DNA from 4 places in the Macrococcus armenti genome. Region 1 is predicted to be linked to each of the others. Evidence: riboswitches for the same ligand, from Rfam matches in the RefSeq annotation. Region 1 holds a riboswitch; each other region holds the start of a gene.
The links. Region 1 has a riboswitch for thiamine pyrophosphate ahead of thiC (phosphomethylpyrimidine synthase ThiC). Riboswitches for the same ligand answer to the same signal wherever they lie in the genome.
Positions count from the first base shown of each region.

Region 1 (6,317 bases):
GTGCAATGACTGAAGGCAGCGTAAATCCTAAAAATGCAGCAATTGCACCTAATACTCCTCCTCGCAGTAATCCAATCGCCATACCGACCTGACTTGAAGCTGGTCCCGGAAGGATCTGGCACAGGCTCACAATATCCTGATATACAGCTTCACTCAACCACTTTCGTCTCACAACGTATTCATTTCTGAAGTATCCTAAATGTGCAATTGGGCCACCGAAACTTGTAACACCTAATTTTAGTGCAGTTAAAAAAATCTCTAATAAATTTCTCATATAATTACTCCACTTTTTCTTTTAATGATACGCATACAATTTCAATATTTTATTACAAACCATTTAAAGTTTCGTAAATTTTATGACACTTGTTACAATATTAACAATCCCCTATGCAAAGGCTTACATTTCGTATTATAATTGGATTTGTACTTAAAAATAAGTTAGGAGGTCTACTGTTGGAAAAAATAAAAATTAAATCACACAAATATCCACATCGACCTCATATCGAGGTAGAAGGTACATTACTTAAAGAAACTGATCAATATTTTCTCGTATTGTGTGATGAATCTGCAACGCTTAAACACTTTATAAGAAATACAGAACTGCCTTTCCAATACAAGACACTGCATTTTCTTTCTAAGTATTACGGTTACTCTGTTTTCATTACGCTTAACGATGCATATAAGCCGATTAAAATATTTTGTAATATTTCATCACCTTGTGAGCGTAATAAAGATCGAGACATCACGTATCTGGACTTAGATTTAGATTACGTAAAGACAAGTCATAATGAATGGGTATTGCGTAACAATGATATGTTTTTAGAAAACAGCGCGAAATTTAACTATCCTTTCCAGCTTGCTAACTTTGCACTCGTATCATTACAGGAACTCAAAAACAATATTGCTGATAATAAATTCCCTTTTAATGTGACAGATTTCAGTGAATATATAAAGTAAAGCATCATCCGGGTTTGGTAACGGATGATGCTTTTATATATGAATCAACTGTGCTCCGATCACAGGAAATTCTATGAGTATATTTTACTGCCTTGCGCTTTAAACTTATCTGCCATCTCCTGCATGCCTTTATCTTTACGTAAATCATGTGAAATACGCATTGAGCAGAACTTCGGCCCGCACATACTACAGAAATGTGCTACTTTCGCAGCCTCTGCAGGTAATGTTTCATCGTGGTATTCTTTTGCGCGTTCCGGGTCTAACGATAAATTAAACTGATCTACCCATCTGAATTCAAAGCGTGCTTTACTAATTGCATTGTCACGTTCATCCGCACCTGGCAACCCTTTCGCTAAGTCTGCTGCATGTGCTGCAATCTTATACGTTACAACACCTGTACGGACGTCATCTTTATTTGGTAACCCTAAATGCTCTTTCGGGGTTACATAGCAGAGCATTGCTGTGCCGTATGAACCGATATTAGCAGCACCGATCGCTGATGTTATATGGTCATAAGCTGGTGCAATATCTGTTGTCAGCGGTCCTAATGTATAAAAAGGTGCTTCATTACAGTAGAAGTCTGCAAGTTCCTGATTTTCTTTAATTTTATGAAGTGGTACGTGACCCGGTCCTTCAATCATCACTTGTACGTCATGCTCCCATGCTATCTTAGTCAATTCACCAAGTGTTTTTAACTCAGCAATCTGACTCTCGTCATTGGCATCATATATTGAACCAGGCCTTAGTCCATCACCGAGTGAGATTGCGATGTCATATGTCTTTAAAATTTCGCAAATCTCTTCAAAGTGCGTATATAAGAAACTCTCTTCATGGTGTGCTAAACACCATTGCGCCATAATTGACCCTCCACGTGAGACGATACCTGTCAGACGATTTACAGTCATTGGCACGTATCGTAACAATACGCCTGCATGAATCGTAAAGTAATCGACACCTTGCTCTGCCTGTTCAATTAATGTATCTCTGTATACTTCCCACGTTAAGTCTTCAGCGATACCATCTACTTTTTCCAGCGCCTGATAAATGGGCACTGTTCCGACAGGTACCGGAGAATTACGAATAATGTATTCACGAGTCGCGTGAATATTTTTACCTGTAGATAAATCCATTATCGTATCGGCACCCCAGTGCGTTGCCCATACCATCTTCTCTATCTCATCTTCAATCGATGAACTAACTGCTGAGTTACCGATATTCGCGTTTACTTTCACTTTGAAATTTTTACCGATGATCATCGGCTCAGATTCCGGATGATTAATATTGTTTGGAATAATTGCGCGTCCTCGTGCAATTTCACTGCGCACAAACTCAGGATCTACGTTCTCACGAATTGCAACAAACTTCATTTCTTTCGTAATAATACCTTGCTTTGCATAATGCATCTGAGTGACGTTTTTACTTTGTCGCGCACGTTTCGGTTCATACTTAAATGGCGTTTCTACAAACTTAGTATGATTAATGTCTTTAAAACCATTATCGACTGCTAATACTTTACGTCCTGTATAGCGTTCAACATCTGCCCTGTCATCGATCCATTTCTCGCGAAGCTTAGGAATTCCACGTTCCACATCAATTTCATATGTATCATCGTGATAAACGCCACCTGTATCATATACAACTACCGGTGCATTCTCTGTTGTACCCATTTCAGTTACCGTATCCGTGAGTGATATTTCGCGAAATGGCACTTGAATATCCGCATCATCACCGATACCTGATTTAAAGATTCTCTTACTTGCTGGAAACGACTTCTTCAAATTAACCATAATAAAAACCCCCTAGTTATATTCATTACTAGGAGGTGAAAATTCACGACAAAAAAACATCATTAATATACACGCTCGCTTCCCTACGCTGGTACTAACCAAACAGGTTCAAAGAGTCAAGGATATTCCTTTCTCAGCTCATAAGAGCTCCCCTAGCAATCGTCTTATTCAGTTGTATATATAAACCATACCACTAATTGTTTCTGTTATCAAACACTAATTAAACCATCCACGGATCAGCTTTTCAACATCTCTTGATTCATCAACTAAAGATTTCATTAAATCAATATCGGCTTTATCGCCTAATAAGTTTTCTACAACTTTCGTATCCAATACACGCTTAACTGCATCGGCAATTAATGGTTCTTCTGAATTATGTGTATTAGAATGCGCATCTTGTGCTGCACTTACATCATCTGCAATATGAGACTCAGGTCTCGACGCTGGATTATTAAACGCTTCAATAATTTCCATAATCGCGATACGTAAGTCATTATATTCCTTAATATTCTTCAAATCGCCTAAACGTTCTTTAATATATTCGTTATTTTTGACATATTTAGCCGATTGATAAACACCTACACCAACCACACCTACTACTAAACTTCTTTTAATCCATTTATTCATAGTAATTCCTCCATCAATTGAATTACATCAATTATACGCAATAATTCAGCATTTCACAAAAATATAGATTATTGTAAAATAAGCATCTGATTGAGGGCTCTTAATGCATATGTCGTAGTTTCTTTATCAACTACAATCTGATTGTCAAATCGGTGTTCAACAATGTTATCCAGACACCATACTAAATGTGGTAAATCAATTCGATTCATTGTTAAACATGCACACATAAACGGATTAAGAGAAATTATCTCTTTATCCGGATTATCTTTAATAATACGATTTACAAGGTTCATCTCAGTTCCGATTGCCCATTTCGTCCCTGCTGGTGCTGATGTAATCACTTCTAAAATCTTTCTTGTACTTCCTGAGTCATCGCTTGCCTGTACAACATCAAATGTACATTCTGGATGTACAATAATACGCATACCTGGATGTTGCTGTCTCACATTTTTAATATTCTCGATCGTAAACTTTTCGTGTACTGAGCAATGTCCTTTCCATAACACGATACGAATATCCTGTACTTCTCCTTCAAATTCTAGTGTTTCAGAAATCGGATCATATATCGCCATTGTTTCTAACGGAACACCAAGATCGTAGGCCGTATTTCTACCAAGATGCTGGTCCGGCAAAAATAGGATGACTTTGTTCTGTTCTAGTGCATGTTTTACTACTTTATGCGCATTACCACTCGTCAGACAGCTGCCACCTTTCTTGCCGACAAACGCTTTAATGTGTGCAGTCGAATTAACATACGTCAGCGGTAGACAGTCAATTCCGTATGTGGATTGCAGGAAGTCATCACAACGCTCAACCTGATTAATATTCGCCATATCAGCCATCGAACATCCTGCTCTCATATCCGGTAACAGGACAATCTGCTCATCATTTGTCAGCATATCTGCTGTTTCAGCCATAAAGTGAACGCCGCAAAATGCAATATACTTTGCAGTAGAATCTTTGCATATATTCGCAAGCTCCAGAGAATCACCAATCGCATCTGCAAACTGTACAACTTCATCTTTTTGATAATGATGTGCCGGAATAAATAAATCATCTCCTAATTCAGATTTAATTTCATTCACTCTTTCTTCCAGCTGTTGTTGTGACATCGCTAAATATCGCTGTGGTATTTTAGAGTTTTTTAATAAATCAATCATCTACTTTTATCCTCCCTGATATATCAAGCCCTTTACTGCTATGAAATAGCTGCCCCACCGAAATATAATCGACTCCTGCTTCAGCGTAGGCGCGTACTGTATCTAATGTAATGCCTCCCGAGGCTTCTGTTATAATCGTGTCTGGTACAAGATCAATATGTTCTTTTATAAATTCGGGTGTACAATTATCAAACATAATAATATCTACTTGTGACTCAATCGCTTCTTGTAGCATCGCTGCGTCTTCTATTTCCACTTCGATCTTATCCATATGGCCTGCTAGTGTACGTGCTTTTTGAACAGCTTTCGAAATACTGCCTGCATACGCAATATGATTATCCTTTAACATAATACCGTCATTTAAGCTTCTTCGATGATTCGTTGCACTTGCTGCTTGCACTGCATATTTTTCAAACATACCAAGCCCTGGCGTCGTTTTACGCGTATCTGTAATTCGGGTAGTCGTTGCAGCAACTTCGTCTATAAACTGTTTCGTTAATGTCGTAATCCCGCTCATACGCTGAATAATATTCAGTACTGTGCGTTCTGCTTGTAATAAATCTCTAATATTACCCGTAATTTCAGCAATTGTTTCACCACTTTTCACTATATCCCCATCATTTTTATGTAATGTAACATCGCTCTCACTCAGAATGTTAAACCCTTGTACAATCACTTCATTTCCTGAGAAATATCCTGATTCTTTAGCGATAAAATGCATCGTTCCTTTCATATTATGCTCAAAGATAGAAGAAGATAAGTCACCATACTGTATATCCTCATCCATAAATTGTCTCAACTTCCTTTGCAGACGAATTCTGTTCATCAGTTAACCCTCCTGTAGTACTTTCTTTTGATGTGCGCCAATTGACGGTTTACGTAATGCATCTTCAATAACCAATTGAATCAACTTACTATATATATCTTTACCGAGTATGTTCTTAAAGTCTTCCATCACCAATGGATCGCGTTCAATTCCTAATACATGCATTAACTGCGTACTTAAACGATATTCTGGATATTCAATATTTACGGTATAAAATGGTGAAACAGTTAAATCTCGATGTTCTTCTTCAAGACATCGCTGAGCACAAGCAGCCCCCATTGCAACTGCTTCTAATAGCGAATTACTCGCTAAACGGCTGGCACCATGAAATCCTGTACACGCCGCTTCCCCTATCACAAATAATCCCTCTACATTTGTCTGTCCATCGATCGCAGCTTCAATTCCACCCATCGTGTAATGTGCACCAGGCGCTACAGGGATATGTGTCGTTATATTTAACAATTCACACATGCTATGTATATATGGAAATTGCATGCTGAAATTTTCTACTTCTGTAATATCTAAATAGACTTTATGTCCTTCTTTTATGTGCTCATAAATTGTGCGACTTACAATATGACGCGCTGCCAGATCTTGCTGTTCTGTCGATGCCATAATATGAGCACCTGTTTCATCAACAAGTTTTGCACCTTGTCCTCTAAGTGCTTCAGAGATCAAGCAAATCGTACGATTATCCTGTATAAATAAAGTGGGATGGAACTGTATATAGGCAAGATCTTTCAGAGTGCACCCTGCTTCATAAGCAGCATATTGCATCGCTGCACCTCCTGTATATGTGTTGGAAGCAGGATAGAACAATCCGCTGTACCCTCCTGTTGCAAGTACTGTTCTAGGGGCAATGAGCTGCCCTCCGGAAGTAAGTTCTACACCGATAACTTCTTTATATTTATTGCGCATCAATGCACTTACTTTTGTCTTATAGATATCTACTGAAGCGCT
Region 1 is NZ_CP083608.1:329,035-335,351, reverse strand. It holds gene chrA (chromate efflux transporter) at 1-274, opposite strand, end outside; gene LAU42_RS01880 (DUF402 domain-containing protein) at 454-957, shown strand; gene thiC (phosphomethylpyrimidine synthase ThiC) at 1,029-2,744, opposite strand; TPP riboswitch at 2,808-2,908, opposite strand; gene LAU42_RS01870 (hypothetical protein) at 2,961-3,371, opposite strand; gene nadA (quinolinate synthase NadA) at 3,440-4,531, opposite strand; gene nadC (carboxylating nicotinate-nucleotide diphosphorylase) at 4,524-5,357, opposite strand; gene LAU42_RS01855 (FAD-binding protein) at 5,361-6,317, opposite strand, start outside.

Region 2 (6,317 bases), 600 kb from region 1:
TTGAGACAGAATGCTTTACGAAATTTTGATGCACCACATGCAACCGGATCCAGTACAATCGGTACGTTATGTTTATTGGCATATTCAGCTGCTTTTAATATATTCTCTTTATGAGATTCTTCAATTGAACCGATATTAATTAAAAGCCCACCTGCGTACATTAAAAATTCTTCCATTTCTCTATGCTCTGTCGCCATAGCAGGACTGGCACCTAATGCAAGCAGCCCATTTGCAGTGAAGTTTTTAACAACATCATTCGTTATACAAATAATAAGCGGATTATCATTACGTAGTTGTGTAAGCATTACTCTACCTCCTGAAACTTGAAGTGATTAACCGGACCTTGTCCATGCCCGAGTTCAGGTGTATACTTAATCGCCATATCCATATAATGTTTCGCTAAAGTTACTGCATCTACGATTGACTTACCTTTAGCAAGTTCAGCAGTAATTACTGCTGAATATGTACATCCCGTACCATGTGTATGTTTCGTATCATAACGTTCTCCCGGCAAAGTGCACAGTCCAGACTTCGTGAATAAGTAGTCCGTTGCATCCCCTTTTAAATGTCCCCCTTTAATTAATACGCTTTGTGCACCAATTTCATTAATAAATATTTTCCCGGCACGTTCTATTTCATCGATTGTTTCGACCTTCATATTTATAATCGTCTCAAGTTCCGGTATGTTAGGTGTAACAACTGTAGCAAGATCCAGCAACTTCGTACGAACGGCATTCTGGCCATGCTCATCAAGTAATAAATCTCCGCTTTTTGCAATCATAACAGGATCTATTACATAAGGAATGTTATGACGTTCAATATATGGTCTTACAACGTCCATTACTTCACTCGTTGCAAGCATGCCCGTTTTTACAGCGTTTGGTACGATGTCAGAATATACACTCTCCAATTGTGCATGAATTACGTCTACCGGTTGATTAAATACTTGCTGAACGCCTAAAGTGTTTTGTGCAACAAGGCTTGTAACGACGCTCATACCATATACACTACGCGATTGAAATACTTTAAGGTCAACTGTTGTTCCTGCACCACCTGTAGGATCTGTACCTGCGATTGATAATGCTGTTCTCATTAATATTCCTCCCAAGTTTCAATATTATATGACATATTAAAAAAGCGTTTTTCATGTATACAACTTTCAACAAAGTTCTTTCTTAATATTTCTAACTCATCATCTGAAGCCGTCTGACTGAACGCATTCACCCATCTATCAAGGTGTCCGATAAGTTCGTCCATATTTACGCAATAAAATTCAACCCATGGCTTAAGCGGATTATTTGTTAAGTCATTTCGCGCTCTTATTTTCAATGCTAATTGCTGATATACATATGGACATGGTGCCATCGCACAAATCGTAAAGCTCGCATCACTGTAACGATATGCATTGTAATACATATGTTTAATATAATGATCACTTGATGGATACCACTCACCTTCCTTAATCAACGATTTATAATCTACACCAGCATAGTTTGCCAACGTATAATGCGCATCAATTTCACCATTCATAACAAAATCAATTTGTTCGAGTAAAAACTTTATTCCTTCTCTATCATTTAATTTAGGAATGAGTAAACTATATATTTTCGCAAATTCATTTAAATATAAACTATCTGCCTTTAAGTAGTGACATACAGCGTCTTTCTTCAAGTCACCTTTAATAATCCCCTGAATAAAAGGATCATTATAAATCGATTCGATAATTGGTTCTACTTCTTTCTTTAACTCTTCTGTAAACATATAATTCCTCCTCAAAATAAAAAACCTATCTCCGTATAGGAAATAGGTTAAATACACATAATGGTACTTAGCACAACTTTCCTACGCCGGCATTATCCGGATCAGGTAAAGGGTTTGACAGACGTCATCTCAGCACGAAGCACCCCTAGTGTGTATCATTTACTTATAGTTTAACTAAGTTAATAAATTAATGCAAAAAAGAGCTTTAAAGTGAATTTCACTTTAAAGCTCTGAATATAAATTATAATCTTGCTCCACATGCTGGCCATGGTTGTGCACCACGAGAGTTATATAAGATTTGAGCACGTTTTGTTTGCTCTGCTGCAGATGCTTGGTGTGGATATCCTGAACCACCAACACTTTGCCATGTTTGTAAATCAAATTGGTACATACCGTAGAAGCCATTGCCTGTATTGATAGAAGCATTTCCACCTGATTCACATTGTGCTAATGCTGACCAGTTTAAACCATTGTTAACGCGAGGCGCTGGTGCAGCCTGAGTTTTTGTATATGTGACTTGTTGCTTAGGTGCACTATATACTGTTTGTTGAACAGGTGCTTGATAAGTTGATTGTGCTACTTGATTTTTAACTGGCGCTTCGTATGTCGTTTTTGAAACTGCTGGTTGAACAGGCGCTTTGTATGTTGATTGTGCTACTGGATTTACTGGTGCTTGTTGAACATTGTTTGAAACAGGCGTTCCAACTGAACCATTAATCTTTAATGTGTCTCCAGCAATGATTAAATCTGATTGTAAACCATTCCATGCTTTAAGCTGTGCTACTGTTACACTATATTGAGATGCAATTTTACCTAATGTATCTCCAGGCACGATAACGTATGTTGCATCACTATTGTTTGATGATTTGTTTGTATCATTTGTTTCATTAATATTTAATACTTGATCAGCAATGATTAAATCTGACTTTAAGTTGTTTTCAAGCTTTAACGCTTGAACTGAAGTATTAAATTCGTTAGAGATTTTCCATAATGAATCTCCACTTTTTACTTTATATTGAGCTGCATCAGCTTGAGTCGCTGCGAATGTTCCACCTACTGCAAATACTGTTGTCACCGCTAATAATTTTTTCATTTTGGAATGTCCTCCTAGAGTTTATATGCGTTTTGAATAACTATACTATATCAAATTAAAATATTTCATAGGTTACAGTTATATAAAGAATTAAGTGTTATGTTACACTCATGTTACAATTCTACAAAATAAAATGATTTCGCAATTACACGAAATCATTTTTTATTATTAGTAAGCTGTTGACCATTGAGATGCGCCAGCTGTTTGGTATAATATTCTAGCGCGTTTCCATTGTTCTTCAACTGAAGCGTTTGCTGGGTTTCCAGTTCCACCTACTGATGCCCATGTTGATGGTGAGAATTGGAATAATCCGTAGTAACCTGCTGGGTTAACAGCACTTGGATTACCGCCTGATTCGCGTTGTGCGATAACACGTAAGTGTGCATCCATCGATGAATTACCAGCTGGTGCTGCTGCTTGTTGTACTGGTGCTTGTTGTACCGGCGCTTGTTGTACCGGCGCTTGTTGATGTGCAGCTGTTTGTTGTACTACTGGTTGAGCAGGTGCTGCTTGCTGTACTTGTTGTACTGGCGCTTGTTGTACTTGTGTATGTTCAGTTGCTTGTTCAGGCGCTTGTACTACTGGTGCTGCTTTAGCTGCTACTGGTTGTACTGAAACTGGTGTTTGTGCTGCTGTTTGAGTAACAACTTGTTTTTCCTCTTTATCAACGATAATCATTTTACCGGCTTTAAGATCTTTATTTGATTTAATTTTATTCCATTTCTTTAAATCTGCTACTTTAGTATCAAATTTCTTAGCGATTTTTTCTAAAGTATCACCATTTTGTACTTCGTATTTCCCTTTAACTAATACTTCTAATTTTTGATTTGGGAAAATAATATCTGAATCTAATTTATTGATCTTTTTAATACGTTCAACTGTTGTATCATATTTATCAGCGATAGACCAAAGTGACTCACCTTGAGATACTTTATGTTCCTTCGCGTCTGCCTGTGCTGTAATTCCTGTAGCTAAAATAGCGATACCTGTAACTGTTGCAAATTTTTTCATTATATATGTTGCCTCCGATAAATTCATTTAATTTTTATTTAGTCTTTCAGTTATAGTTGCGTTTTCTGATTGATATAAATTTATCATGAATTTACATTTCTTTGGTTACAGAATGATGTTTTATAATTACAGAAATATTACAAAAGCATATCAATTTAAAAATAACCTTTGCAAAAGCGTTCAGCACTGCGCTTTTACAAAGGTTGGTGGGTGTATAGATGAGGTGTGAGTAATGAAATGGCGTCTAAAACGGGATGTTACTATCTGTTACATTACTATCTTCACTTTCAGCAGATGTTTCACCATCACTTTCTTGTGATGATGTTTCATCTTTATTTTCTATATTAACTTCATTGTTTGTCGCTTTCTTAATAATCTCATCAGCCTGCTCCGCATATACACTCGGAGATTTCTCTTCCTGATTCTCAAAAAGTTTACTGTTCCAACGTTCTTCAGCCGTCGATTGTGTTTGCAGGAGCTGATCTGTACCTTTTGTCAGTAAGCTATTTGTAATCTTATCTTTCACTTCATCTGATAAGCTATTCCAAATCGTATCAGCACGTGATTCATGCTTTTCTGCTTTATTACTGCTCATATTAGGCAGGAATTTAATGTTTTCAATTAATATTTCTGTACCGAAATTCGTCTTCCCGTCCTTCTCATAACGTGTGCTATGAATTTGACCAGTAATACTGACAAAACTACCTTTATTACAATACTTATGAATATTCTCTGCAGTTTTATTAAAAGCTTTACACATTAAAAAATCAGTCTGCCTCTCACCTTGCTTAGAATTACCTCTATCTACTGCTAACGAAAATGTAACAATCGTTGTGTTGTTAGCAGCCTGACGCAGCAACGGATCTTTTACGAGACGACCTGCAACAATAGCTTTGTTTATCAATTTCTCACCTCCTTTCACATAAAATATATTAAAAATCATTTCAAATAGAAAATTGCAGAAATTAAAAAATCGTAATGAAAATAACGTTATTTTTTAATTTCTGAACGTAATTATTCAAAAACTGCTAACTTTTCAATGCAATTTTTGAAATATAGTAATTTGAAAAATTTATGGAAAGATTTATAATAGATGATGGAGGGATATACATGAAAACGTTCAAAGCAATTCGATTTCAAATCGTTGAAGATGAATCAATGAAAGAGTATATGTTGTACGATGGTGTAATAATCAATAAAGAAAATAGTGGAACTGGCTGGCTGCTTGAAATATTAATTGATGAAATTCACCTTGAAACGATGGAATCATACATGCAGAACGGTACGATACTTGATACGCGTGTCGTTATTACACGTGCATCAAATGATCCCGCGATGTTCGAGTCCACAATTAAAGATATTCAAGTTTTGGATGATAAAATTTCAGTTATATTTGAATGTCACATTTATACGTTACGACAAACATATGCTGAAAAGTTATTAGAGCAACTCGTAAATGATGGATTATCCGGTCAGTCACTTATTACAGCATTCAACAGAAAGATGCAGTCTAAGCCTAAATTAAAGGATGAAAATGAATAAAAGAACCCCCCAAAGTTCAATTCATGAACTTTGGGGGTTATTTTATTGGTCTACAATTGCAAAGCTGATTTCACAACTACATGCAAGACGATCTCCGACCATTGCAGTCGCAGTCCCTTTACCAATTGGACCTTTAATACGCGTCATTTCAACTGTAAGTGTTAAAGTATCTCCTGGTGTTACTTGGGATTTGAAGCGACATTTATCTATCCCTGTAAACATCGCAAGTTTTCCTTTATTATCTTCCAAATTTAACATCGCGACCGCACCTACTTGCGCAAGTGCTTCAACAATTAATACACCTGGCATTACAGCGTATTCTGGAAAGTGCCCCTGGAAGAAAGGTTCATTCCCGCTCACTTGTTTAATACCTGTGCAACGTTTACCATCTTCTAACTCAACGATACGGTCAATTAACAAAAATGGATAACGATGCGGAATAATTTTTTTAATTTCATCAAAAGTTAATAAAGTTTCCATTAACTGCCACTCCCTGTAAGTTCTCTAAGATGCTGCCAAGTTGACGGTTTGAATATATCTATTGGTGAATGTAATATACCATATCCAATCATCATGCCGATAATAAAAATAATCGCCATTAAAACTAAAACGAAAATCAGTGTAACATATATCGGTACAGTTCGATGTACGACTTCAGTATCACCAATTTGTGTGACACGCTCTTTAAAAGTTGGCTTTCTCAATTTCATAATGCACACGCTCCTAGGCATTAATAGTTTCTTTAACATCACCTGTACGTTCTATTTCTGCACCAAGACTACGCAGTTTTGTATGGAAATTTACATATCCTCTGTCAAGATGATGTAATGCAGTTACTTTAGTATAGCCTTTTGCGACAAGTCCTGCAAGGATGAGTGCAGCACCACTTCTAAGATCTGTTGCAGCAACA
Region 2 is NZ_CP083608.1:1,933,204-1,939,520, forward strand. It holds gene thiM (hydroxyethylthiazole kinase) at 1-305, opposite strand, end outside; gene thiD (bifunctional hydroxymethylpyrimidine kinase/phosphomethylpyrimidine kinase) at 305-1,093, opposite strand; gene tenA (thiaminase II) at 1,093-1,761, opposite strand; TPP riboswitch at 1,823-1,918, opposite strand; gene LAU42_RS11870 (LysM peptidoglycan-binding domain-containing protein) at 2,003-2,854, opposite strand; gene LAU42_RS11875 (LysM peptidoglycan-binding domain-containing protein) at 3,023-3,865, opposite strand; gene LAU42_RS10460 (single-stranded DNA-binding protein) at 4,110-4,769, opposite strand; gene LAU42_RS10465 (YwpF-like family protein) at 4,976-5,407, shown strand; gene fabZ (3-hydroxyacyl-ACP dehydratase FabZ) at 5,450-5,887, opposite strand; gene LAU42_RS10475 (DNA-directed RNA polymerase subunit beta) at 5,887-6,117, opposite strand; gene murA (UDP-N-acetylglucosamine 1-carboxyvinyltransferase) at 6,131-6,317, opposite strand, start outside.
Region 2: another riboswitch for thiamine pyrophosphate. It lies ahead of tenA (thiaminase II); the one in region 1 lies ahead of thiC (phosphomethylpyrimidine synthase ThiC).

Region 3 (6,317 bases), 660 kb from region 1:
CTCGAACGATTCCTGGAGTTAAAAATGGTATTCACCACGTAACAGGTGTTGAACATAACGAAGAAGGTAAACCGAGCGAATCACCTGTGAATCGTGCTAAGCAAATGGAAAAACGCATGCGCAAACTGGAAAAATTAAAGATAAATGAACCAGTCGTTTATCATAAACATCATGATATATCTGATGTATTAGTTATCGGATATATTTCAACGTACGGTGCAATAGATGAAGCAATCAGCAGAGTGGACGGTAAAGTGAATCAGCTCCATATAAAACAGCTCCATCCATTCCCTGCTGAAGAAGTACAAAATGCAATCGATAATGCGAAGAAAGTTATTGTTGTAGAGCATAACTTTAATGGACAGCTCGGACAAATTATTAAGATGAATACACATCATCAAGGTAAGCTGATTCAAATGAGTAAATATGATGGCACACCATATTTACCACATGAAATTGAAGCGAAAATCAATGCAACTTTAAAGGAGTTAATATAGATGGCAACATTTAAAGATTTCAGAAATAATGTGAAACCGAACTGGTGTCCTGGATGTGGAGACTTCTCAGTACAAGCTGCGATTCAAAAAGCATGTGCAAATATTGGCCTTGAGCCAGAACAACTTGCATTAATTACAGGTATCGGTTGTTCAGGACGTTTATCAGGATATGTGAATTCATACGGCGTCCATTCTATTCATGGACGTGCATTACCAATGGCACAAGGTGTGAAGATGGCAAATCAGGAGTTGACAGTAATCGCTTCTGGTGGTGATGGAGACGGATTTGCGATTGGAATGGGACATACAATTCATGCACTGCGTCGTAATATCGATATCACATACATCGTTATGGACAATCAAATTTATGGCTTAACGAAAGGTCAGACATCACCGAGCTCTGCACATGGGTTCGTAACAAAAACAACGCCTAAAGGGTCAATCGAAAAACACGTTTCACCACTTGAACTTGCATTAGCGAGTGGGGCAACATTTGTTGCGCAAAGTTTCTCAAGTGATATTAAAGATTTAACTGCGATTATCGAAGCGGCAGTCAATCATAAAGGGTTTTCATTCGTAAATGTATTCTCACCATGTGTGACGTACAATAAAGTGAATACGTACGATTGGTTTAAAGAAAACTTAACGAAATTATCAGATATTGATGGATATGATTATAAAAATAAACAACTTGCTATGAATACTGTACATGAGCATAATGGACTTGTAACAGGTATTGTGTATCAGGATACAGAAGCACCGACATACGAGTCACAAATCGAAGGATATAGTGACAACTTAACGAAGGCAGATTTAAACATTAAGCAGGAAGAATTTGATGCATTAATGGCGCAATTTAAATAAAACTTAATAATATAGTATAAATGGTGTACATTCATTAATATAAAACTGTTATACTGAGTTAGAACAAAATAAATTAACTATAAACACTAGGGGAGTTACTCTGAGAATGGATCCGTCCTAAACCCTTATATACCTGATCTGGGTGAAACCAGCGTAGGGAAGTGCCAATCGACACAACCTGCAGTCAGGTTGTGTTTTTTTGGAGGCTAATATGAATCAAAAGTTATTATTAAGTACAAGTTGTGTTATTTTACTGGCAGGTTGTGGCGATAAAGCTGCAGATAAAGGTAAAGACTCAAAAAATGAAAAAGTAACTATCATGCTGGATTGGACGCCGAATACGAATCATACAGGATTATATGTGGCACAGAAGAAAGGTTACTTTAAAAAACAAGGGCTTGACGTTGAAATTAAGACTCCTGGTGAAGTTACGGCAGATCAGTTAATCGCAGCAAACAAGAAGGATGTTCAGTTTGGGATTAGCGCTCAGGAAACTGTAACACAATCACGTTCAGAAGGTATACCCGTTAAATCTATCGGTGCAATAATTCAGCACAATACGAGTGGATTTATGAGCTTAAAAGAGAAAAATATTAAGACACCAAAAGATTATGCAGGTAAAACTTATGGCGGTTGGGGTGCGCCGATTGAAAAACCTATGATAGATGCTGTTATGAAAAAAGACGGTGCTTCTGTAAACGATACGAAAATTATTAATATGGGCAATACAGATTTCTTTACGGCTTCAAAGAAAAATATTGATTTCGCGTGGGTTTATTACGGATGGACTGGTATTGAAGCAAAAACACGTAATATAGATGTAAACATGCAGTATTTAATTGATTATGATAAAAACCTTGATTACTATACGCCAGTTGTAATTGCAAACGAGCAATATTTAAAGTCTAATAAAGAAACTGCTAAGAAATTTATGACTGCACTTAAAGAAGGATATGAATATTCAATTAAACATGATAAAGAAAGTGCAGATATATTAATGGAAGCTGCTCCTGAACTTAAAAAGCAGGAAAAATTAGTCTATGAGTCGCAAAAGTATTTATCGCCTAAATATCAGGATGATGCGAAGTACTGGGGCTATCAGCAAGAACGCATCTGGAAAAATTTCGGTCAATTTATGAAAGATAATAAAGTTATCACGAAAGATTTTGTAGCAAAAGATGCTTTTACAAATGAATTTGTGGAGGAAAAATAATGGCAGATACGATTATGAGTATACAAATTATCCCGAAAACACCAAACGGTGAAGATGTTATTCCATATGTTGATCGAGCAATACAAGTAATAGATGATTCAAACCTTAAATATTATGTAAGTCCACTTGAAACAAGTATAGAAGGGGATATGAGTGAATTGTTATCATTGATTGAAAAGATGAATAAGGCGATGCGAGAAATGGGTTGTGCATCCATTATTTCTCAAGTGAAGTTTTATCATGCTGAACATGTATCAATGGATTCACTTGTTCAGAAATATAGATGATTAAGTATATAAAATTTCTTATATTTTTTATAAGTTTGCTCATAACATGGGAAGTTCTTGTACGTATATTGCATGTTGATGAATATACTTTACCGGCACCTAGTGCAATTTTTATTAGCTTCTTTAATGATTTCAGTACATATCATGTTCATTTATATCCGACGATGCAGCTCGTTATTTTAGGAATGATATGTTCTGTAATATGCGGTGTTTTTGTCGCTGTACTATTACGTTTAGTGCCGGTGTTAAACGATTATATTTACCCACTGCTTATAATGAGTCAGAATGTACCGGTCATTGTTATTGCGCCATTACTTGTCATTTGGTTTGGGTTTGGCATTTTGCCAAAGTTAATTGTGATTACTCTCGTATGTTTCTTTCCGATTACTGTAAGCTTACTTGAAGGATTTAATGAAACAGATAAAGATTTAGAGAAATATATGAAAATGATGGGCGCTACACGACTAGAGCGATTTTTTAAACTGGAATGGCCAAACAGCATGCCGTTTTTCTTTAACGGATTAAAAATTGCCGGTACATACTCTGTTATGGGGGCGATTATTTCTGAGTGGCTCGGAAGCGATAAAGGATTAGGAAAGTTTATGCTGATCGCACAACGTGCTTTTCAAGTCGATCAAGTATTTGTAGCAATTGTATGGATTATAATCTTTGCGATGGTAATGTATTCAATTATATATATAATTCAACGTATTATATTGAGGTGGCAGCGATGAAACCTATTATTCAACTTCAAAATATTATGCATCGTTATGATAAGGATTTAGTCATAAAAGATGTGAATATGGAACTCAATCAAGGTGAGATTGTTGCACTTATCGGTCCGAGTGGTAGTGGCAAAAGTACGATAATGAATATCATTGGTGGACTCATTCATCCGACAGATGGCGCGTGTTACTTAAATGGTACGACAGGTCATGTGTCGTTTATGCCTCAGACGCATTCATTAATGCCTTGGCGTACGGTCATTCAAAATATTGAACTTGCATCAGAAATTAAAGCGAATGTGAGCGAAAGTAACGCAATAAGCTTACTGGAAAGAGCAGGATTTCTTTCAATCAAGGATAAGTATCCGCATGAACTATCAGGAGGAATGAAACAGCGAGTTTCGTTTCTTCGCGCGCTCAATACGACCCACCAGTTACTATTGTTGGATGAACCATTTTCTGCACTTGATGAAATAACGCGAAATGATATGCAAGTATGGCTGAAATCATTATTAAGTGAAAGTGATAAAACAGTCTTAATGATTACACATAGTATTGATGAGGCGATAAAGATGAGCAGTCGAATATTAGTTTTAAATGAAAAGCCTGCAACGATAATTCAGTCAATTGATGTATCTGATCAGTTAACAGTAGCGCAATCGGCTCAATTAAAAGCAAACATTATACAACTATTAAAATAACCGAATGTGATATCACATTCGGTTATTTTTAATTAATGCTTTCTATTAGTGTTTCGTTTCATTTTTCTGCGAACAAAGTATGATTGGACGAAACTGAAAACTGCAGGTAATACAGAAATTAAAATGATTAATATTAATACAATTTCAAAATTGTCTTTGACAATTTTAATGTTACCGAAAAAGTATCCAGCAGACAGACATATGCCGACCCATAAAATTGCGCCGATTATATTATACGTAATAAAGTATCCATAGCGCATTTTACTTGCGCCGGCAACAAAAGGAATAAACGTTCTGATAAATGGCATAAAACGTGCAATAGCAATTGTTTTACCACCGTGTGTATTAAAGAAATCTTCAGCTTTATCTAAATGTTCCTTTTTTATAAATTTTCCAAGTTTAGGGTGGTTGTATACACCTAAACCTAAAAATTTCCCGATGTGATAATTAACCGTATCACCGATGATTGCAGCGGCAGTCAGTACGAAAAATAAAATCCAGATGTTCAGTGCACCTTGAGGTGCAAGTGCACCAGCCGCAAACAACATCGAGTCACCAGGTAAGAACGGCATTATGACTAAACCTGTTTCAACGAATACGATCGTAAATAAAATTGCATACGTTAAAGTACCATAATCTTTCACGATATTTACTAAATGCTCATCTATGTGAAGTATAAAATCTATGAGCTGTGATATAAATGACATGGGATAATCCTCTTTTCTACAATATTTAATTATTATACTTCATTTTTAAGAAAGTTGCGATAAATAGAGCATAAATTATACATTTCGGAAACCGATATGGCACAATAATATATAATACAGTTTATGGAGGGGAAATGATGAGAGAAATAATAAAATTTACTTTTCCATATCGTTTGTGGATTGTTATTGCTTTATTGCTTATGCTTGCAGAATTAGCAGTAGAACTCAGTCTCCCGATAATACTTTCATTTATCATCAATGATGGTTTGATGAAAGAAAATATGGATGCAACACGTTTTTATTTAATACTGCTACTCGTATTAAGCGCATTTGCGTTTATTTGTGGTGTAGTCAATTCCTTTATTGCAAGTCATGTTTGTCATGGTTTTTCATTCGACTTAAGAACTGCATTATTTAATAAAGTACAGCAATTTGCTTTAAAGCATATTGAAAAGTTTAAAACTTCAAGTTTAATTACGAGACTTACAAACGATGTCATCGCTTGTGAAATGGTATTGTTTATGAGCTTAAGGATAATGCTGAGAGCGCCGTTGCTCGTTTTAGGAAGCATTATTATGAGTTTTATCGTAGCGCCGCATTTAGCGTTATATTTACTTATCGGTGCACCATTAATATTTATTTTTTTATATTTTACATCTAAAAAAGGAATGCAAATTTTCCTGAAAGTTCAGGAGAAATTAGATCATCTTAATCGCAACGTACAGCAGAATTTATCCGCAGTACGAATGATTCGTGCAAATATGAGTGCGGATTATGAAACGATGAAGTTTGGCATTACTGCGTTATCGCTTAAAGATGATACAACAAAAGCACTTAAATTAATGGAGAGAATTTTACCGTTTCTGCTCATCGTTATGAATAGTTCATTGTTATTAATTATTTATATCGGAGCACTTGATATAACAGAAGGCGTTCTAAATGTAGGGGCGCTTGTTGCTGTGATCAATTATGCACTAAGAATGCAAGGTGGCTTTTCAATGTTTGCGTTCATTATCATTGCGTTTTCAAGAGCGAAAGCAAGTGCTGACAGAATGCAGGAAATTCTGCTGACTGAAACATCTTCAGATGATCATACAGAGCAAATTGAAATATCAGGTGGTGCTTCAGTATCATTCAGAAATGTTTCATTCAAATATCCACTGAGCCACCAATATGCACTTAAAGACATCACTTTTAATATAGATGCAGGTGAAAAATTTGTCATCATGGGGGCGACTGGTTCAGGAAAAAGTGCACTGCTGAGTTTGCTACCGAGAATGTATGATGTAAGTGAAGGGGAAATACTTATAAATGGCATTAATA
Region 3 is NZ_CP083608.1:992,248-998,564, forward strand. It holds gene LAU42_RS05120 (2-oxoacid:acceptor oxidoreductase subunit alpha) at 1-497, shown strand, start outside; gene LAU42_RS05125 (2-oxoacid:ferredoxin oxidoreductase subunit beta) at 498-1,361, shown strand; TPP riboswitch at 1,440-1,538, shown strand; gene LAU42_RS05130 (ABC transporter substrate-binding protein) at 1,573-2,574, shown strand; gene LAU42_RS05135 (thiamine-binding protein) at 2,574-2,861, shown strand; gene LAU42_RS05140 (ABC transporter permease) at 2,897-3,595, shown strand; gene LAU42_RS05145 (ABC transporter ATP-binding protein) at 3,592-4,287, shown strand; gene LAU42_RS05150 (DedA family protein) at 4,320-4,994, opposite strand; gene LAU42_RS05155 (ABC transporter ATP-binding protein) at 5,129-6,317, shown strand, end outside.
Region 3: another riboswitch for thiamine pyrophosphate. It lies ahead of LAU42_RS05130 (ABC transporter substrate-binding protein); the one in region 1 lies ahead of thiC (phosphomethylpyrimidine synthase ThiC).

Region 4 (6,317 bases), 210 kb from region 1:
TAACTTTTCGTGAATATGCCATTCGGTAGTTTTACAGAGTATTTACCGTGACACATCTTCGTGACATATTTAGGTCCGCTTGTTAGTGATGGGTAGTCGTGCGTTCCACATGTTCTGCAATGCGTGTTTTTAAATAGCGTAGCATCTGTTGATTTGAATTTTAAAGTATAACTATCGAATGTAATAAATTGGTTAGTAAACGATCCATCTGAGATGAATTTTATAACTTCAGATACTTGCATGCTTGCCGTCAAGTGCGCGGTTTGAGGGAGAATACCTTCAAGTGCACAATTTTGTCCGGTTTCTGGTGGGTCAGGCAATATGCAGCGCAGACATGCAGCTGTGTAATCTATAGCGAAGACGGTGCCTTTCGTGCTTAAACATGCCCCATAAATCCATGGGGTTTTAAGCTGATGGCATACGTCGTTAATAATATAGCGTGTTACAAAGTTATCTGTACCATCTAACACGATTGTTGGCTGATATGTCTTAATGAGTTGTGCTAAATTATCACTCGTAATTTCTTCAGGAATAGGTGTGACAACGACTTCGCTATTAATACGCGCTATATGCTGCTTTACGGCATCAACTTTAAGGATATAGGCATCGACATCACTTTCATCGTACAAACTTTGGCGATGAAGATTTGATAAGCTGACAATATCCATATCACAAACGATTAATTCTCCGACGCCACTACGTGCAAGCATTTCGCAAATCGTGCTGCCGAGTGCACCGGCACCAACGATTAAAAACTTCGCATGTGATAACTGTTTTTGACCTTGTTCGCCAAAAACACTTGCTTTTATTTGTCGGTCATAGCGCTTCATAGAAATTCAAGACCTTCAGTAGGGCTGGATGCTTGTGCAGTATACTTTTTAGGAATGCGGCCAGCCTGTGCACCTAAGTGTCCGGCGTGAACGGCAAGTTTCATTGCTTCAGCCATTAACACAGGGTCTTTTGCATGGCTTACAGCTGTATTTAATAGTACCGCATCTGCACCGAGCTCCATTGCATATGCAGCATCGCTCGGTGAACCAATACCTGCATCTACGATAACGGGAACATTAATCGCGTCGATGATATAACTTAAATTCAATGCATCGTTAATACCAAGTCCTGTTCCAATCGGTGAACCGAGGGGCATTATTGCATGAACTCCAAGTGCTTCAAGTTTTTTAGCGAGCACTACATCACATTGAATATATGGACATACGATAAAACCTCTTTCGAGTAGAATTTCACATGCTTTATATGTTTCAATCGCATCTGGTAACAATGTTTTATCGTCACCGATGATTTCAACTTTAATCATATTGCACATGCCGGCTGCACGTGCAATTTCTGCGATTTTCACTGCTTCTTCAGCTGTTTTAGCACCGGCTGTGTTCGGAAATGTAATATACTGCTCAAGATCTACTGCTTCTAGCGGATTCGGTAAATCTTTATCATATAAACTCATACGACGTACTGCGAAAGTAAGTGCGTTTGTTTCGCTCACTTCTACAGCTTTATGCTGAATCTCACCGTTTTCAAACTTACCTGTGCCGAGTATAAGTCTTGATTCAAGTTCTAAAGGTCCAATCTTTAACATATTAACCGCCTCCTACAAATTCTAATAGCTCTAATCTCTGTTCTGGTTTAATTTCTGTTTCATGCCATTTATCTTTTTGAATCGGCATATCATCAATTACAACTACTGCGCGCTTTAAATCAATATTTAATGATTCCAGAAAGGGTACAAGCATCGTTGTTTCTGTTTCATAAACTTCATCATTAACAAATAGTTTCACGTGAATCCTCCAATTTAAATTTATTTTGATACTTAATTGCAAGCGGATTATTTTTATCAAACATAAGTTTATGTACGAGTTCGCCAGTTATTTTGGAAAGGAGAATACCATTACGATAATGGCCGGTTGCAACAAACACACCGTCCTGAACTTCATCAATGACGGGGCGGTGTAGCGCACTATCTGGTCGAAATCCGCATCTCGATTCTTTAATTTCACCATTCATCAGTTCAGGTAATAAGTTATAAGTCATTGATTTGAGCCAGGTAAGCCCTTCTTCATGTACGATGTTTTCTTGATTCATCGATGTCGTAGCACCAACAAGATACAAGTCTTCTGCTTTCGGAACAATATAATGTCCGTTTGTCTGGAATAACGTTTCCTTCATGCATAGCGTAGGGTGGTAAATCGTCATGACCTCGCCTTTAACACCGTGCATATGAAAATCGACATTCAAAGATTTGAGTATCGTTCCTGAATACATACCAGCAGCAACAACAAGTCGCCCGCAGTGATATGTACCGCGATTTGTTGTTACGATAAATTCATTCGTATGAAGTGATTCAACATGTATAACACGGTCATCTATAAAAGTAATATCATCATTCAATTGCTTTAATGCTGTGTGATACTTCACTGCATTGACCTGACCATCTGTTGGAATCCACATCGCTAAATCATGATTTCGAATATGGCCATTTGCGAATTTGTGTAAACTATCTTCGTATAATTTCGTTGTAGTAGACTGTGAACTCAGGAAATCATATTGCTGTCTTATATCATTAGCGCCATCATGAGATGCAATCTTTAATAGACCGTTCTGGCAGTAATCTATACCATGACCAAGCCTGAAGAGCTCATCGGCAAAGTCCTTCATCATATACTGACCTTCTATACATAATTGAAACAACGGTGAATCATCATAAAATTCATTTTGAGCGCCAAGCATACCACCAGCTGCATGTGTTGCACGGCATCCATTATAGTCATCAATAATGCCGACTGTTATATCTTCTTTTTTCAAATGATAGCCGATACTCTGACCGATAATGCCACCACCAATTATGAGGACGTCGAATTTCGTAATAACCACTCCTTTATAACATGCTCAAGTACTGCCTTATGCTGAAACAAACGAATACCACTGAAACCACTGAACTTAATGTTAAGATCGTGTATCGTATTTTCATCAATACCACCGATTGCAATGACAGGAATGTCGTAATTCAATACTTCCTGAATTACAGATTCACGCTGAGGTGGTAAACCTTGCTTTGACGTTGTAGGAAAGACGTGACCAAATATACAATAATCAAGTATACCGTTAATACGACGAACACTTTGAATGCTATGTGCACTCATACCGACACTGATTTCAGGATGCTGACGTTTAAATAACAGCGCATCATCAATACGTTCCTTAAAGTGAATACGCTTCAGCTGATGTTTATCCAGCAGATGCGGTGCATTATGCACTATAATCTTAGAAACATCTATCGACTGCTTCAACACATTAATAAATTCATCAATTACATCATCATTCGCATCTAATCGCAATATCACACCATCGATGGATGCCTCAACATCAATAATCGATTGCAACACACTGTGATTTGGGGATACAAACGGTGTCATCATATAAATCATAAGCGCCTCCAAAAAAAGACCACCCGTAAAATAAACTACGGGTGGTCGTCATCAATGATCAAAATAAAATATATAAATAAGTATATAAAAATACATTTAAATATATAACAATATACATAACGATTGCTTCCCTACGTTGGAATTATCCAAATCAGGTTATGAGAGTCAGACGTTGTCTTCTCAGCTATAAGAGCACCCCTAGCAAATATTTAATTATGAATTAAGAATAGCACTGAATGATTGATAATTCAAACTTTGAAATTAAAATGATAAAATAAAGATTGAGGAAGGGGATTTACAAAATGAATGAACAAGAATTGTCGGCTTTGCTTGATGAACATGCTGAGATACATGAACAAATGAATGAACAGCAACAAATTGAAACACAAAAAGAAAATGTAGAAGAGATAAACGAAGAACATATAAATCAGGAAAGAATGCTTAAACTACAAGAAGATCGAATGACATCTGAAGAAATATTAAGGGAGATTGATGAACAGGAATCGCTCGATATGGAGAATGAAATTGCACAGAAAGAAGTGCATATCTTTAAATATGTAATGTATACAATTGAAATATATAAAGATGTATCGCTCACGTTTGATAGATTGAAAAACTTAATGGCGCATGAGTATGCTGAGATGACGGAAGAACATTTGATGCAGTACCTTAAAGATTATGAAACTGCCGGGTATATAAGGTTTAATGAAACAGATGAAGGTGTAACTGTATCGAAAACATTTCTTGGGGAATGTGCATTAGCGTTAGTGAAGAAGTAAGGCGGCTGAATCAGCCGCCTTACTTTTTTTAAGGTGTTGAAGTTGTAACGCTACACGCTTCAATTTTAAAAATTTTATTATAGTAATTATAATTTAAATCTTTATCATGCGTAATTTCAATCACCGTTTCGATATTTGTATGTAGTATATCTCTTATGAAAATTGTATTTTCTGAATCAAGACCAGCAGAGAATTCATCTAATAATACAAATTTAGGATTCCGTACTAAAATTCTCGCTAAAGCGATTCTCATTTTTTGACCACCTGATAAAAACTTTCCATCTGAACCTACAGAATAGCTTAAACCATGTGTTTGAATGAGCGTATCTAATTTGCACATTTCTATAACCTGATTTATATGGTGTTTTTCAAAATCATCTCCTAAAGTTATGTTAAACAATATAGATTCATTAAATATGAAAGGCTCTTGTTCAAAATAGTGTATATCATCTGCTATAGTAGACGTTTGAAACAAATTCGAATCAATATTATTAAATAAAATTTTGCCACGTTCAGGTTTTTCGAATGAGAGTAATAGTTTAAAGATTGTTGATTTTCCACTACCTGAAGCCCCTCTTAGTAATATATGGTCTCCTTTATTAATAGAGAGAGTTACATCTTTTAATATGGTGCGTTCTCCATATCGATGTGTTACATTGTCAAATAAAATCGGTAAGAACGTATTTTTACTTTGAATAAGTTCTTCTTTAAGATTATTTCCATTTTCTAGTTGCATCATTAAATTATTATACTTTTCGATGATAGTATCGGATGACTTTAGTTTATTATAATGATCTATCGCATTGACGGCAGGTATAACAATTCTATCACTTGCTAAGTATACAGCCATTAATGCTGCTAATGATAAATCTCCTTTTATAACAAAAATGCCGCCTATAAATAATGGTAAGAACGAACTAAAACCGGACAACAAGTTCGTTATCCAATTGGATTGAAAAAGATTTTTTTGCAGTTCGAAGTTACGTTGTTCAACATTAATTAGATCTTTAGATAAACGGGATATAAAGTAATGTCGTTTATTGAATACACTAATTGTAGTTAGTGCTCTAAAGTATTCATTAATGTGATTCATGAAATTTGATGAAGAAATAGACCAATTATCAGTAGAAAACTTAATCTTATTTTTATAAAGTTTAGGTGTAATGACAGGAATGATAGAAAATAATATAAATAATATACCAAGTTTATAGTCTATAACTAGTACATATAGAGCAGAAATCATAGAAAATGCTACACAATATATTAATAAAAAAAGTGACTTAATATAGTTGGATTCAAGATACTTAAAATCATTAATGATAAAGCTTAATAAATCAGCCCGAAACGATGCATTGTTACTAATAAAATATTTGCGAATCATTATACCTTTATACTTATTGTTAAAATCTTGAATAAATTGCTGCTGAGATAAATTCCATAAATATAAAGCAGTACGAATTGTGCAATAACCAACAATACCGAAAATAAAGTAATTTATTAAAGAATATAAGCTTTTTTGTTCTACAGAATGAATGATACCTGCTATAAGTGTAGGTATTACGAGACCATCCAATGCTGTCAAAAGCATAAAAAAATAAATAGGGATAAGTTTGAGTTGAAATAAATGTATTCGCATATAACTCTCCTTAAACAAGACAATCTTTAAATTTTTGTAATATTCTGTATAATAAATATAATACCAAAAATATTTAGAAATACGAACAATTATTTATTTGATAAGGAGAATTAATATGAAATATAAAATTAGAGAGATGTCTGTAAGTGATATTCCAGCAGTTCAAAATGTTGCAAAACTCAGTTGGCATGATACATATGAAGGTATTATTCCATGTCATATACAAGAAAATTTTCTGGATATAGCATATAGTACTTCAATGTTAGAAAAGAGATTAGCAATGACTCATATGTATGTTGCCGAATATTCAGGGAAAGTTACTGGTTTTGCTAATTTTAGTAAGCCGGATGACCAGCATATAAGTGAACTAACCGCGATATACATACTTCCCGACTATCAGAGATTAGGAATAGGATTGGCGTTATTAGAATACGGGATATCAAAATTAGAACAAGTAAGAAA
Region 4 is NZ_CP083608.1:123,918-130,234, forward strand. It holds gene LAU42_RS00635 (HesA/MoeB/ThiF family protein) at 1-830, opposite strand, end outside; gene LAU42_RS00640 (thiazole synthase) at 827-1,594, opposite strand; gene thiS (sulfur carrier protein ThiS) at 1,596-1,793, opposite strand; gene LAU42_RS00650 (NAD(P)/FAD-dependent oxidoreductase) at 1,777-2,886, opposite strand; gene LAU42_RS00655 (thiamine phosphate synthase) at 2,856-3,440, opposite strand; TPP riboswitch at 3,552-3,650, opposite strand; gene LAU42_RS00660 (hypothetical protein) at 3,743-4,219, shown strand; gene LAU42_RS00665 (ATP-binding cassette domain-containing protein) at 4,248-5,855, opposite strand; gene LAU42_RS00670 (GNAT family N-acetyltransferase) at 5,971-6,317, shown strand, end outside.
Region 4: another riboswitch for thiamine pyrophosphate. It lies ahead of LAU42_RS00655 (thiamine phosphate synthase); the one in region 1 lies ahead of thiC (phosphomethylpyrimidine synthase ThiC).